Regions from separate parts of the Arthrobacter sp. SLBN-112 genome, predicted to be linked through region 2. Evidence: riboswitches for the same ligand, from Rfam matches in the RefSeq annotation. Region 2 holds a riboswitch; each other region holds the start of a gene.
What was found. A riboswitch is a leader RNA that binds a small molecule or an ion and turns the genes downstream of it on or off. The one in region 2 is predicted to bind cyclic di-AMP.

Region 1 (3,265 bases), 2.7 Mb from region 2:
CTGGCCGTCCGGCGGGCAGCGGCGCCGGCCACCGGCGACCCGCGGCTCGCCCACCGGGCAGGCCTGCTGGCCGCTGTGGCGCTGGCCCTGACGCCGGTGGCCACGCTGATGTTCCGGTTCAACAACCCGGACGCCCTGCTGGTGCTGCTCATGACCGCCGCCGGCTACGCGGTGCTTCGCTCCGTCCAGGAGGACCGGCTGCGCTGGCTCCTGCTGGCAGGGGTCTTCCTGGGCTTCGGGTTCCTTGCCAAGCAACTGCAGGTGCTGCTGGTGGTCCCCGGCTTTGCGTTCGCCTACCTGGTTGCGGCGCCGGCAGGGCTGGGCCGGCGGCTGCTGCACCTGCTCGCCACCGGTGCGGCGATGGTTGCCGCGGCCGGCTGGTGGCTGGCCGTCGTCGAACTCATCCCGGCGGCGGACCGTCCGTTCATCGGCGGTTCGCAGGACAACTCCATCCTGGAGCTGACCCTCGGCTACAACGGCCTGGGCCGGCTGACGGGCGACGAAACCGGCAGCGTGGGTGGCGGCAACGGCTGGGGCGTTCCCGGCCTGCTGCGGATGTTCAACAGTGAATTCGGCGGCCAGATCGCCTGGCTGCTGCCCTCCGCCCTGATCCTTGCTGCGGGCCTGCTGTGGCTTGGGCGGCGGGCGCCGCGGACTGACGCCGTGCGGGCGTCGGTGATCATCTGGGGTTCCTGGGTGCTGGTGACCGGGTTGGTCTTCAGTTTCATGGCCGGCATCATCCACCCGTATTACGCGGTGGCATTGGCACCGGGGATCGCCGGGCTTGCCGGCCTGGGCCCGGTACTCCTCTGGCAGCACCGGCGGCAGGCCGCTGCAGCGGTCCTCCTCGCGGCATCGGTGGCCGCGGCAGCCCTGATGGCCTTCACCCTGCTGGGTACCACGTCCGCCTACGGTCCGTGGCTGCGCTGGCTGGTGCTGGTTGCAGGCCTGGCGGCCGCGGCAGGAATTGGGCTGGGCAGGTTCATTCGCCTGCGCTCGGTTCAGCGGACGACGACGGCGCTCGCCATTGCGGCATCGCTCGCCGGACCGCTGGCGTTCTCCATGTCGACGGCGACGACGGCGCACAGCGGGGCCATTGTCAGTGCCGGGCCGGCGACGTCGTTCAGCGGCCCGGGTGGGTTCGGCGGAAACCGGGCCGGCGGGTTTGGTGCGGGCGGCAATTCCCGGCAGTTCAGCGGCCAGGCCGGGGCAACCCGGGGCGGCGCAGGCCAGACTGGACAAGGCCAAGGTGCCGGCGGTGGCCGTGCCGGCGGGATGGGTGGCCTGGGTGGCCTCCTTGGTGCGCCCACGCCGTCGGCCGAGCTCGTGGCCGCACTCAAGGACGGTGCCTCGAACTACACCTGGGCCGCGGCAGTGGTCGGTTCGAACAATGCCGCCGGTTACCAACTGGCAACGGAACTGCCGGTGATGGCTGTGGGCGGCTTCAACGGCACCGACCCCTCCCCCACGCTGGAACAGTTCCAGGCACTGGTATCCCAAGGCAAGGTCCACTACTTCATTGCCGGCGGGACCATGATGTCCAACAGCGGTTCGGACGCCTCCACCCGGATTGCGCAGTGGGTAGCGTCTACCTTCCCGTCGCAAAGCATCGGCGGGACCACGGTCTACGTCCTGGCGTGATAATCGCGCTGCAGGACAAGTCGCGCAGCAAATCGACGCGCCAGGAATCGTGACTTCCGTTACCCAAATGTGACTAATGCGTGATCTTCCTGTAGCGTTGATTGGGTGCGGTCCCCGTTCGGGCCGCATATCCCGGGTTGACGCCAAGCTCTGCCGCTTCCCGGATTCCGCTTGAGCAACGGCAGAGGCGGGGGACCCACCGTCCCGGGCATTGATTGCCCTTGGGGTTAAGCCAGCACGTGTTTGTTCCGTGCGGCCGGATGCCCTCATCCGAACCCGACAGCTAACTCCGCAGGTGTGAGAGGCGATCAATCATGTCTAAATCCATGGCAAAACCATGCCTGCAAACCAAGGCAAAACACCGGGCCAAACCCCAGCCCGCCAAAAACACCACCTTGGGCCGGCGTGCTGCAGTCCTCGCGGCATCGTGCGCTGTGCTGGTTGGCGTTGGCGCGGCAGGCCAGGCGACCACCAGCATGACCCAGGCGTCGTCCACCGGGTCAAACTCTTCAAGTTCGGCGTCGGACGCTCAGATGAGCATCGAGAAGAGCGAAATCCGGTCCAACCCGGCCGCGAATCCCGCTCCTTCCGCCATCAGCGTGGCGCCGCAAGCGGCCGAGCCGGCTCCTGCGCCCGCACCCGCCGCCCCGGCAGCTGAAGCACCCGCCCCGGCGCCTGCCCCCGCACCCGCTCCTGCCCCCGCACCCGCTCCTGCCCCCGCCGTCGCGGTTAACGATCCCGCAGGTGCCCAGGCCTATGCCGCCAGCCAACTGTCTTCCTTTGGCTGGGGACCGGACCAGATGCAGTGCCTCCAGACGCTGTGGACCAAGGAATCCGATTGGACCACCACGGCCACCAACGCCAGCAGTGGCGCGTACGGCATCGTCCAGTCGCTGCCCGCGGAGAAGATGGCCAGCGCGGGCGCCGACTACCTGACCAACTACCGCACGCAGATCAACTGGGGCCTGGACTACATCAAGAAGAGCTACGCCTCGCCCTGTGGCGCATTGAACTTCCACCTGGCGCACAACTGGTTACTAGGCACCACTGGTACTGGACACCACTGGACAACGCCCGCCGCGGGCCGCGTCACCATGATCCGGCCCGCGGTTTTGCGTTAACCGGCGTCCTGCGCGGCGTCTTTCCCGTCGCCCTGCCCGGCGTTCCGCCACGGGATGTACTGGACAGACCACCTGTTGCCGTCCGGATCGGCGAAGTACAGGAAGTGGCCCCACTGCTGCACGTCCACGTCGCTGACATCCACGCCGTTGCCCTTGAGCTGGCGGTGGGCGGCCTGGATGTCGCTGACCACCAGCTGCAGGTTGGAGCCGGTGCCGGGCGGAGCGTCGGTGAGCCCTTCGCCGATGCAGATGGAGCAGGCAGAGCCGGGCGGCGTCAACTGCACGAAGCGGATCGAATCCGACGGTCGCTCGTCGTAATCGGCGTTGAAGCCAACCTTGTTGACGTAAAAATCCTTGGCGCGGTCCACATCGGACACAGGGACAAAGACGAGTTCAAGTTTCCAGTCCATCCGCACAGGCTAGCGGCGGGAACCGGCGTGGAAAAGGGCCGGTGCTAACCGGCGATGCCGTACAGGCGGTCGCCGGCGTCACCCAGGCCGGGA
Region 2 (3,265 bases):
GGAGGAGGCGTTGGTGGCGGTGGTCAGCCAGCTGGATTCTTTGGTCCACAGCTGGGCCAGGCACTGGAACTGGTCCGGGCCCCAGCCGAAGGCACCCAGGCGCCCGGAGGCATAGGCCTTGGCACCGGCCGGATCATTGACGGCACCGCCGGGGACGGAGGGAACGACGACGGGCGGCGGGCTTGGCACGGCCGGCTGCGGCGGACTGCCGGGAACCGGGTCGGCCGGCGGGGCGGGGTTTGCCGCGTTGCCGGCCGGAGCGGCGGGCGCGGGTTTGGGCTGCCGGGCTGCGGCCGCGGCTGCCTGCGCTGCGGCTTCAGCCTGCTGGCGGGCCTGTTCCGCCGCGGCGGCCCGCTTGGCTTCCTGGGCTGCTTCATAGGCAGCCAGCGCCGCCTGGCCCTGTCGGTACTCTCCTTCGAGGGCCGCCGTCGTTCCCTTCAGCGAGGCCAGCTGGGCGGTCAGTTCGCTGCTGTGCTGCTGTTCGTCACTGACCTGCCGGGCGAGCGTGTCCTGGGCGGAGCGGGCCGCGTCCAGTTTGGCTTTTGCTTCCCCGGACAGGCGTTCGCGCTCACTGCGGGCCGCTTTTTCCTGTTCCGCCAGTGACGCGGCAACTTTGCCGGCGGCCGCAGCTTTGTCCACCAAAGCCGCCGTCTTGTCGCCCACCAGTTGGACGAGGTTGAGCCCCTGGACGCTGTTGTTCTGCAGGGCATCCAGGGCCACGAAGAACCCTGTATTGGTCCCGCCCGTCTTGTACGACTGGACGGCAAGGGCACCGATCTCCTTGCGATACTTGGCCAGTTCGTCGTTGGCGCGGGCGGCTTGGGCGGACAATGCGTCCAGCCGCGTTGACGCCGCCTGAAGCTCGGCGTCGGCCGCGGCATAGTCCGCGGCTGCCCGGACGGCAGTGTCACCGGCCGCTTCCGATTGGGCTTGGAGGCCGCTCAGCAGCCCGTTGATGGTGGTGATCTCCGCCGCTTTCGCCGCCTCGGAAGACTGCGCCTGCTGCACGTCAGCCCAGGACGGGTATCCACCGGGCGGTGGAGGCTCGTCCGCGGAGGCAGGCAGCACCGTGGCCGCTGCCACCGCGATGGCGAGCAATCCCCCCATCAGCGGGGACTTGGGCATGGTCACGAACAGGGGCATAGTCCCGAAGCATACCGGCGACACGCCGGGGCGGAAAGACGGCCGTGCCCGCTTTGTTACCCGGAGGGGCCGCCACCGGATCAATCTCCGGTCGATGCCGGGCGGAAGGGCCACATCCAATCGTTTGCAGAATACGAGAGACAAAGCTCGTATGTTACCTAAACGTGACAATTGGGGCGTCCGCGGGTTATGGTCTTCTGGTGTCCCTCCCAAAACGGGACATTCCCATCAGTTTGCCGAGCCCTGCCGCTGATACCGGGATTCAACCGCTTTCATGCTGGCAGGGACGGGGGAACCAAGTTTCCACGACCTTTTGAGGTCTTGGGGTTAAGTCGGACAGCTCCTCCGCCCACCGCGGAGATGTGTTCGGCCGGGTATCTCCAACCCGAACCCGACAGCTCACCCCGCAGGCATGGGAGAGGCGATCTACCGTGTCAAAAAATCTCACCACTGCCCGCCACCGCGCGACTCCGGCCCGTTCCATTGCGCTCGAGGGCCTCGCCCTGACCGCCAAGTCGCAGGCCCGTTCGCTGGGCCGTCCGGCCCTCGCGGTTGCGGCCGCGTCCGGCATTGCCTTCGGGGTCGGCGCCCCGGCCCACGCGGGCGTGACTGGCGCGGACACCACGGAGCAAACTAATGTCCAGGCCACCGCAGCGCCGGCAGTTGCTCCGGCTGGCGCGGCAGCAACCGTGCACACCGTCGTTTCCGGGGATACCCTGGGCGCGATTTCGGCAGCGTACGGGGTCAGCCTGAACGACGTCCTGGCCGCCAACGGCTTGGGCCTGTCGTCCATCATCTACCCCGGCGACCAGATCCGGATTCCCGGTGCAGGCTACGTGGCAGCACCGGCTCCGGCCCCTGCAGCGGCGCCAGTCCAGGCGGCAGCTGCCACCGCACCGGCAAACACCGGCATGAACATGTCCTACGCTTCCGCTACTCCGGTGGCTTCCACCACCGGCACCGGGACCGGGGCCGCCATCCTGGCGTCCGCCTACAGCCAGATCGGTGTGAGCCAGGACTGCACTGCCATGGTTGAGAAGGCCCTGCGTTCGGTGGGCAAGAGTGTCGGCGATCTGGCGCCCACCCAGTTCTTCCAGTACGGCAGCGTGGTCGGCAGCCCGGCACCCGGGGACCTGATTATCACCTCGGGCCACGTGGGTGTGTACGCCGGCAACGGCCAGGTTGTGAGCGGCGGCGTCAACGGGTACACCACGCAGGTGCACTCCATCAGCTGGCTCAGCGGCTACTCAGTGGTCCGCGTAGCCTAAGCCTTCGCACAGCGAAGCCGGCTTCTGACAGGAGGGCGGCAGCCGGGTTTCCGGCTGCCGCCCTCCTGTCGTCCTGCTGCGGGCCTCATTCCGTGGCGGATCAGGTCCCGCAGAAGGTCGTGTACGAGCCGAAGCCCTCCGGGGCCCCTTCCATGTAGCGCTCCATCCCGGCCCGCTCGGTGAAAGGATCGGTGACGGCCTCGAGCAGGCGGTGCAGCGGGGCCAAGTCTCCTTCCGTGCCGGCGGCGAGGGCTTCTTCCACCAGGTGGTTCCGCGGAATGTACGCCGGGTTGACGTTGTCCATCAGCCCCGCATCGGGTTGCAGTGCCAGCCACCGCTCAGCCCAGGCGTCGAAACCGGCTAAGTCCAGCACCATCCCGCGCACGGGGCGCAGGTCGCCGCGGGCGGCCTTGCCGAGGTTTCGGAAGAACAGCGTGTAATCCACTGGGCCGTCTTTGAGGATGGCCACCGCATCATCGACAACGCCTGACGCGGCGTCGTCGCTTCCGTTGCCGCCGGCAAGGCCCAGTTTGGATTTCATGCCACCGGTCCACGCCTCGCTGTACTGTCCACGGAATCCGCCGAGCACCTCCACCGCGGGAGCAACGGCCTTCTCCTGGTCCTCGTCGATGAGCGGGAGCATCGCCTCGGCAAGACGGGCAAGGTTCCATTCAGCAAGGACCGGCTGGTTGGCGTAGGCGTAGCGTCCACTGACGTCGATGGAACTGTAGACGGCCGCGGGATTGAAGGCGTCCAGGAAAGCGCACGGGCCGTAGTCGATGGTTTCCCCCGAGATGGTCATGTTGTCCGTATTCATGACCCCGTGCACGAATCCCACCAGCATCCACCGGGCC
Region 3 (3,265 bases), 1.5 Mb from region 2:
CTCTGCCAGCGGACCAGGTGTACGAGTCGTTACTGGCAGAGGCGGGGGAACCACAACCGGCAGCGGGGGACTGCCTTGGGGTGAAGTCCGTCAGCAGCAAGCCTCTCCAGTGAAGGATTCCTCCGGGGATACTCCTGCGCAGAAGTTTGCCCATGGCGGGCCGGGTCTTTGATCTCTCTGACCCGAATCCGACAGCTAACTCCGCAGGCGATTCCAGAGAGGAACCCTTCTTGACCATGCAGACCTCCCGGGGCCGCCGTCGCGCCGCCGGCCCCCCTGAGGCACCCCGGGTTGTCGAAGTCGCCGCTGCGGAGCGCCCCCGTGACCCCCAGCGGGATGCGCGCCGCCGCAGGGGTCCATTCCGGCAAATCACCGACTTTGCTGCGGCCAGCGGCATCGGCCAGAAGGCTGGCATCGCCCTCGCCGCCACCGGCCTGGTGCTGACCGTGACCATGCCGGCCACAAGTCCCGTCATGGCGACGGACGCAGCCGGCACAGTACCCCAGGCTGCCTCCTCCGTCAGCCCCCAGCCCCAGATTTCCGCCGATGTGGGCGCCCAGATCGACTTCAGCCGCTCGGCCGTCGTGACGCAGGCAGACCCGGACGGAAAGCTGAAGCAGTTGCTGAGCGCCCAGTCGGCCGGATCGGTAAGCCGGGCCGCCTCCGCCGGAACCCTGGCCGCCCCGCTGGCATCCCTGGTTACCGCTTCGCCCTTTGGCTACCGGGTCAGCCCCATTACCGGGGGCACCGGAGACTTCCACCGCGGACAGGACTTCGTGGCACAGTGCGGGACGCCCGTCCTGGCAGCCGCGACAGGAACCGTGACCTTCGCCGGCTGGCACCAGTTCGGCGGGGGAAACCGGGTGGTCATCGACCACGGCAACGGCCTGGAGACCACGTACAACCACCTCTCGTCCTTCAACGTCAAAGTGGGCCAGACGGTCTCCCGCGGCGAAGTCGTGGCACTGAGCGGGACCACCGGCGCTTCCACCGGCTGCCACCTGCACTTCGAGGTGCAGGTCAATGGCGAAGTGGTCGATCCCATGGGCTGGTTGTAACCGAATGATTGCGCACTCTCAGCTCACAGTGACGAGCCGTGACCTGAATGTGACATTGAAGCAAAACTGCTGTACCGTCTAACTCGCGTCAACTTTTCCGAAGTTGACGCTCTTGAGTGGATTGCCTAACTCTGCCACCGCTCAAGGTCCGTTCGCATTTCATCGTCTGGCAGGGGCGGGGGAACCAATTTTGGCCTTCTGCATTGTGGAAGGCCTTGGGGTTAAGTCATGAGCTTCCCAGGAAGCAAAGTGGCCGGGTGACTCCCATCCGAATCCGACAGCTCACCTCGCAGGCATTGGGAGAGGCTACCTTCGTGTCTTCACGCCATAATTCCGCGCGCCACCGTGCGCAAACGGTTCGGGCCAACCCTTTGGACGCTGTGTCCAAGGCCGTGAGCGCCAATGCCGGGACCGTCGGCCGCCAGGCTGCCGTCGTGGCAGCGGCTTCGGGCCTCATCCTGAGCATGGGCCTGCCGGCCACCGCAGCGGACACCACCGCTGGTGTCTCCGCCTCCACGGAGTCCGGCTCGGCGCAGACCGCCCTTGCTGTCACGGCAGCCCCCACCGCCACCGTTTCCTTCGAGCGCCCCGTGGTCAAGACCACCGCTGCTCCTAAGGTGGAAACGGTGCGTACCCAGTCCACTGCGTCAGCGGACCGAACCGCCAATGCTGCCGGCCAAGAGGCGTCCACGGCCGGGCAGGCAGTGGAGACCGTTTCTTCCGCGGCCACCTCGGGCATCGCCGCGATCGCCTACACCGGCATCGGCCACCCCTACGTCTGGGGCGGCACCACCCCCAACGGCTGGGACTGCTCCGGGTTCGTCCAGTGGGTTTACGCCCAGGCCGGGATCAGCATCCCCCGCACGAATGCGTGGAGCATCATGACACCCACGTCCACCCCCCAGGCGGGTGACCTTGTTGTCCAGAACGGCGGCGCGCACGTCGGCATCTACGTCGGCAACGGCATGATGATCAGCGCGCTCAACCCGTCGCAGGGAACCATGCTCCACTCGCCTGCAGCAACCGGTACTTCCACGTACTACCACCTGAACAAGTAGTTCTTGGGCTCCCGGCTCCAAGGGCTATTTCTTTGCCCAAAGCTTTCTCGCTAGAAACCACATCCCCGTTCGGGATGCGCCGGCGTACCCCCAAGATGCCGGCGCATCCAACCCCCTCGGACAGGCCACCGCGGTCCAGAGGAAAACGAAAGAGAGAACTGATGACGACTCGTGCTACCGCACGGCACCGCGCCGAGGTCACCAAAACCAACTCGATCGCAATTATTGCCAAGGCTGTCAGCGACAACGCCGGCGGCATGGGCCGCCAGGCCGCAGTGATCGCTGCAGCTTCCGGCCTCGTCCTGACCAGCGGCATTGCCGCGAACGCTGCCGACACCAACGTCAAGCGCGACTCAGCTCCGGCATCCGCCATGGAAGTTGAATCCGCCGTCGACGCTCCGATTTCGGCGGCTTCCACCATTGCCATCAGCTTCGAGAAACCCGCCGTTACCACCACCCCGGCTCCGGCTCCTGAGCCCGAGGTTGCGGTGCAGGAAGCCGCACCGGCCCCTGTTGCCCAGACCGTCGCCGCTCCGAAGGTCACGGCCAAGGTTGCAACTGCGGCTGCCACGGCTGCTCCCGCCGGCCAGGTTTCCGCCAGTGGAAAGGGTGCTGCCATCCTCTCCGCTGCCTACGCGCAGCTCGGCGTGCACCAGGACTGCACCATGCTGGTGACCAACGCACTGGCTGCAGTCGGTATCCACTTCCACGACTGGCCCGCCGGCTACCTGTCCTTGGGCGACACCGTGCCTGCTTCCCAGGCCCAGCCCGGGGACCTGATCTACTACGCCGACGGCGGCGGAGGAATGGCGCACATCGCTGTCTACGCCGGAAACGGCATGGCGGTCCATGGCGGCTTCAACGGCAATGACACCGTTGTGTTCAGCGCCAACGTTGGCTCCGGACCGGTTTTCATCCGCGTCAGGTAAGCACCGCAGCGCGCCGCCCACCCGCGGCGCCGGAGCGTTTCCCGGGAAAGACCCCTGCCACTGCGGCGGGGGTCTTTCCCGTTAACGCCAGCCATTGCGCTGCATCGCAACTCTCGCCATGGCCGGCGCACAGGCCTCCTCGTGTGCCGATTACCTGATATTGCATTTCTCTGTTTACTCTTGTGATGTCGATCCATAGCCCGGACATGCCGAGGGCAGC

Region 1: linked by a shared signal. The riboswitch ahead of QF050_RS00390 (hypothetical protein) and the one ahead of QF050_RS13185 (LysM peptidoglycan-binding domain-containing protein) in region 2 are both predicted to bind cyclic di-AMP.
Region 3: linked by a shared signal. The riboswitch ahead of QF050_RS20010 (NlpC/P60 family protein) and the one ahead of QF050_RS13185 (LysM peptidoglycan-binding domain-containing protein) in region 2 are both predicted to bind cyclic di-AMP.

The regions. Positions count from the first base shown of each region.
Region 1 covers NZ_JAUSXY010000001.1:91,325-94,589, forward strand. The annotation lists gene QF050_RS00385 (ArnT family glycosyltransferase) at 1-1,641, shown strand, start outside; cyclic di-AMP (ydaO/yuaA leader) riboswitch at 1,790-1,952, shown strand; gene QF050_RS00390 (hypothetical protein) at 1,956-2,762, shown strand; gene QF050_RS00395 (glyoxalase superfamily protein) at 2,759-3,172, opposite strand; gene upp (uracil phosphoribosyltransferase) at 3,217-3,265, opposite strand, start outside.
Region 2 covers NZ_JAUSXY010000001.1:2,807,196-2,810,460, reverse strand. The annotation lists gene QF050_RS13190 (lytic transglycosylase domain-containing protein) at 1-1,143, opposite strand, end outside; cyclic di-AMP (ydaO/yuaA leader) riboswitch at 1,398-1,571, shown strand; gene QF050_RS13185 (LysM peptidoglycan-binding domain-containing protein) at 1,575-2,411, shown strand; gene QF050_RS13180 (protein adenylyltransferase SelO family protein) at 2,512-3,265, opposite strand, start outside.
Region 3 covers NZ_JAUSXY010000001.1:4,320,740-4,324,004, reverse strand. The annotation lists cyclic di-AMP (ydaO/yuaA leader) riboswitch at 1-226, shown strand, start outside; gene QF050_RS20015 (peptidoglycan DD-metalloendopeptidase family protein) at 237-1,058, shown strand; cyclic di-AMP (ydaO/yuaA leader) riboswitch at 1,171-1,368, shown strand; gene QF050_RS20010 (NlpC/P60 family protein) at 1,439-2,116, shown strand; gene QF050_RS20005 (NlpC/P60 family protein) at 2,278-3,045, shown strand.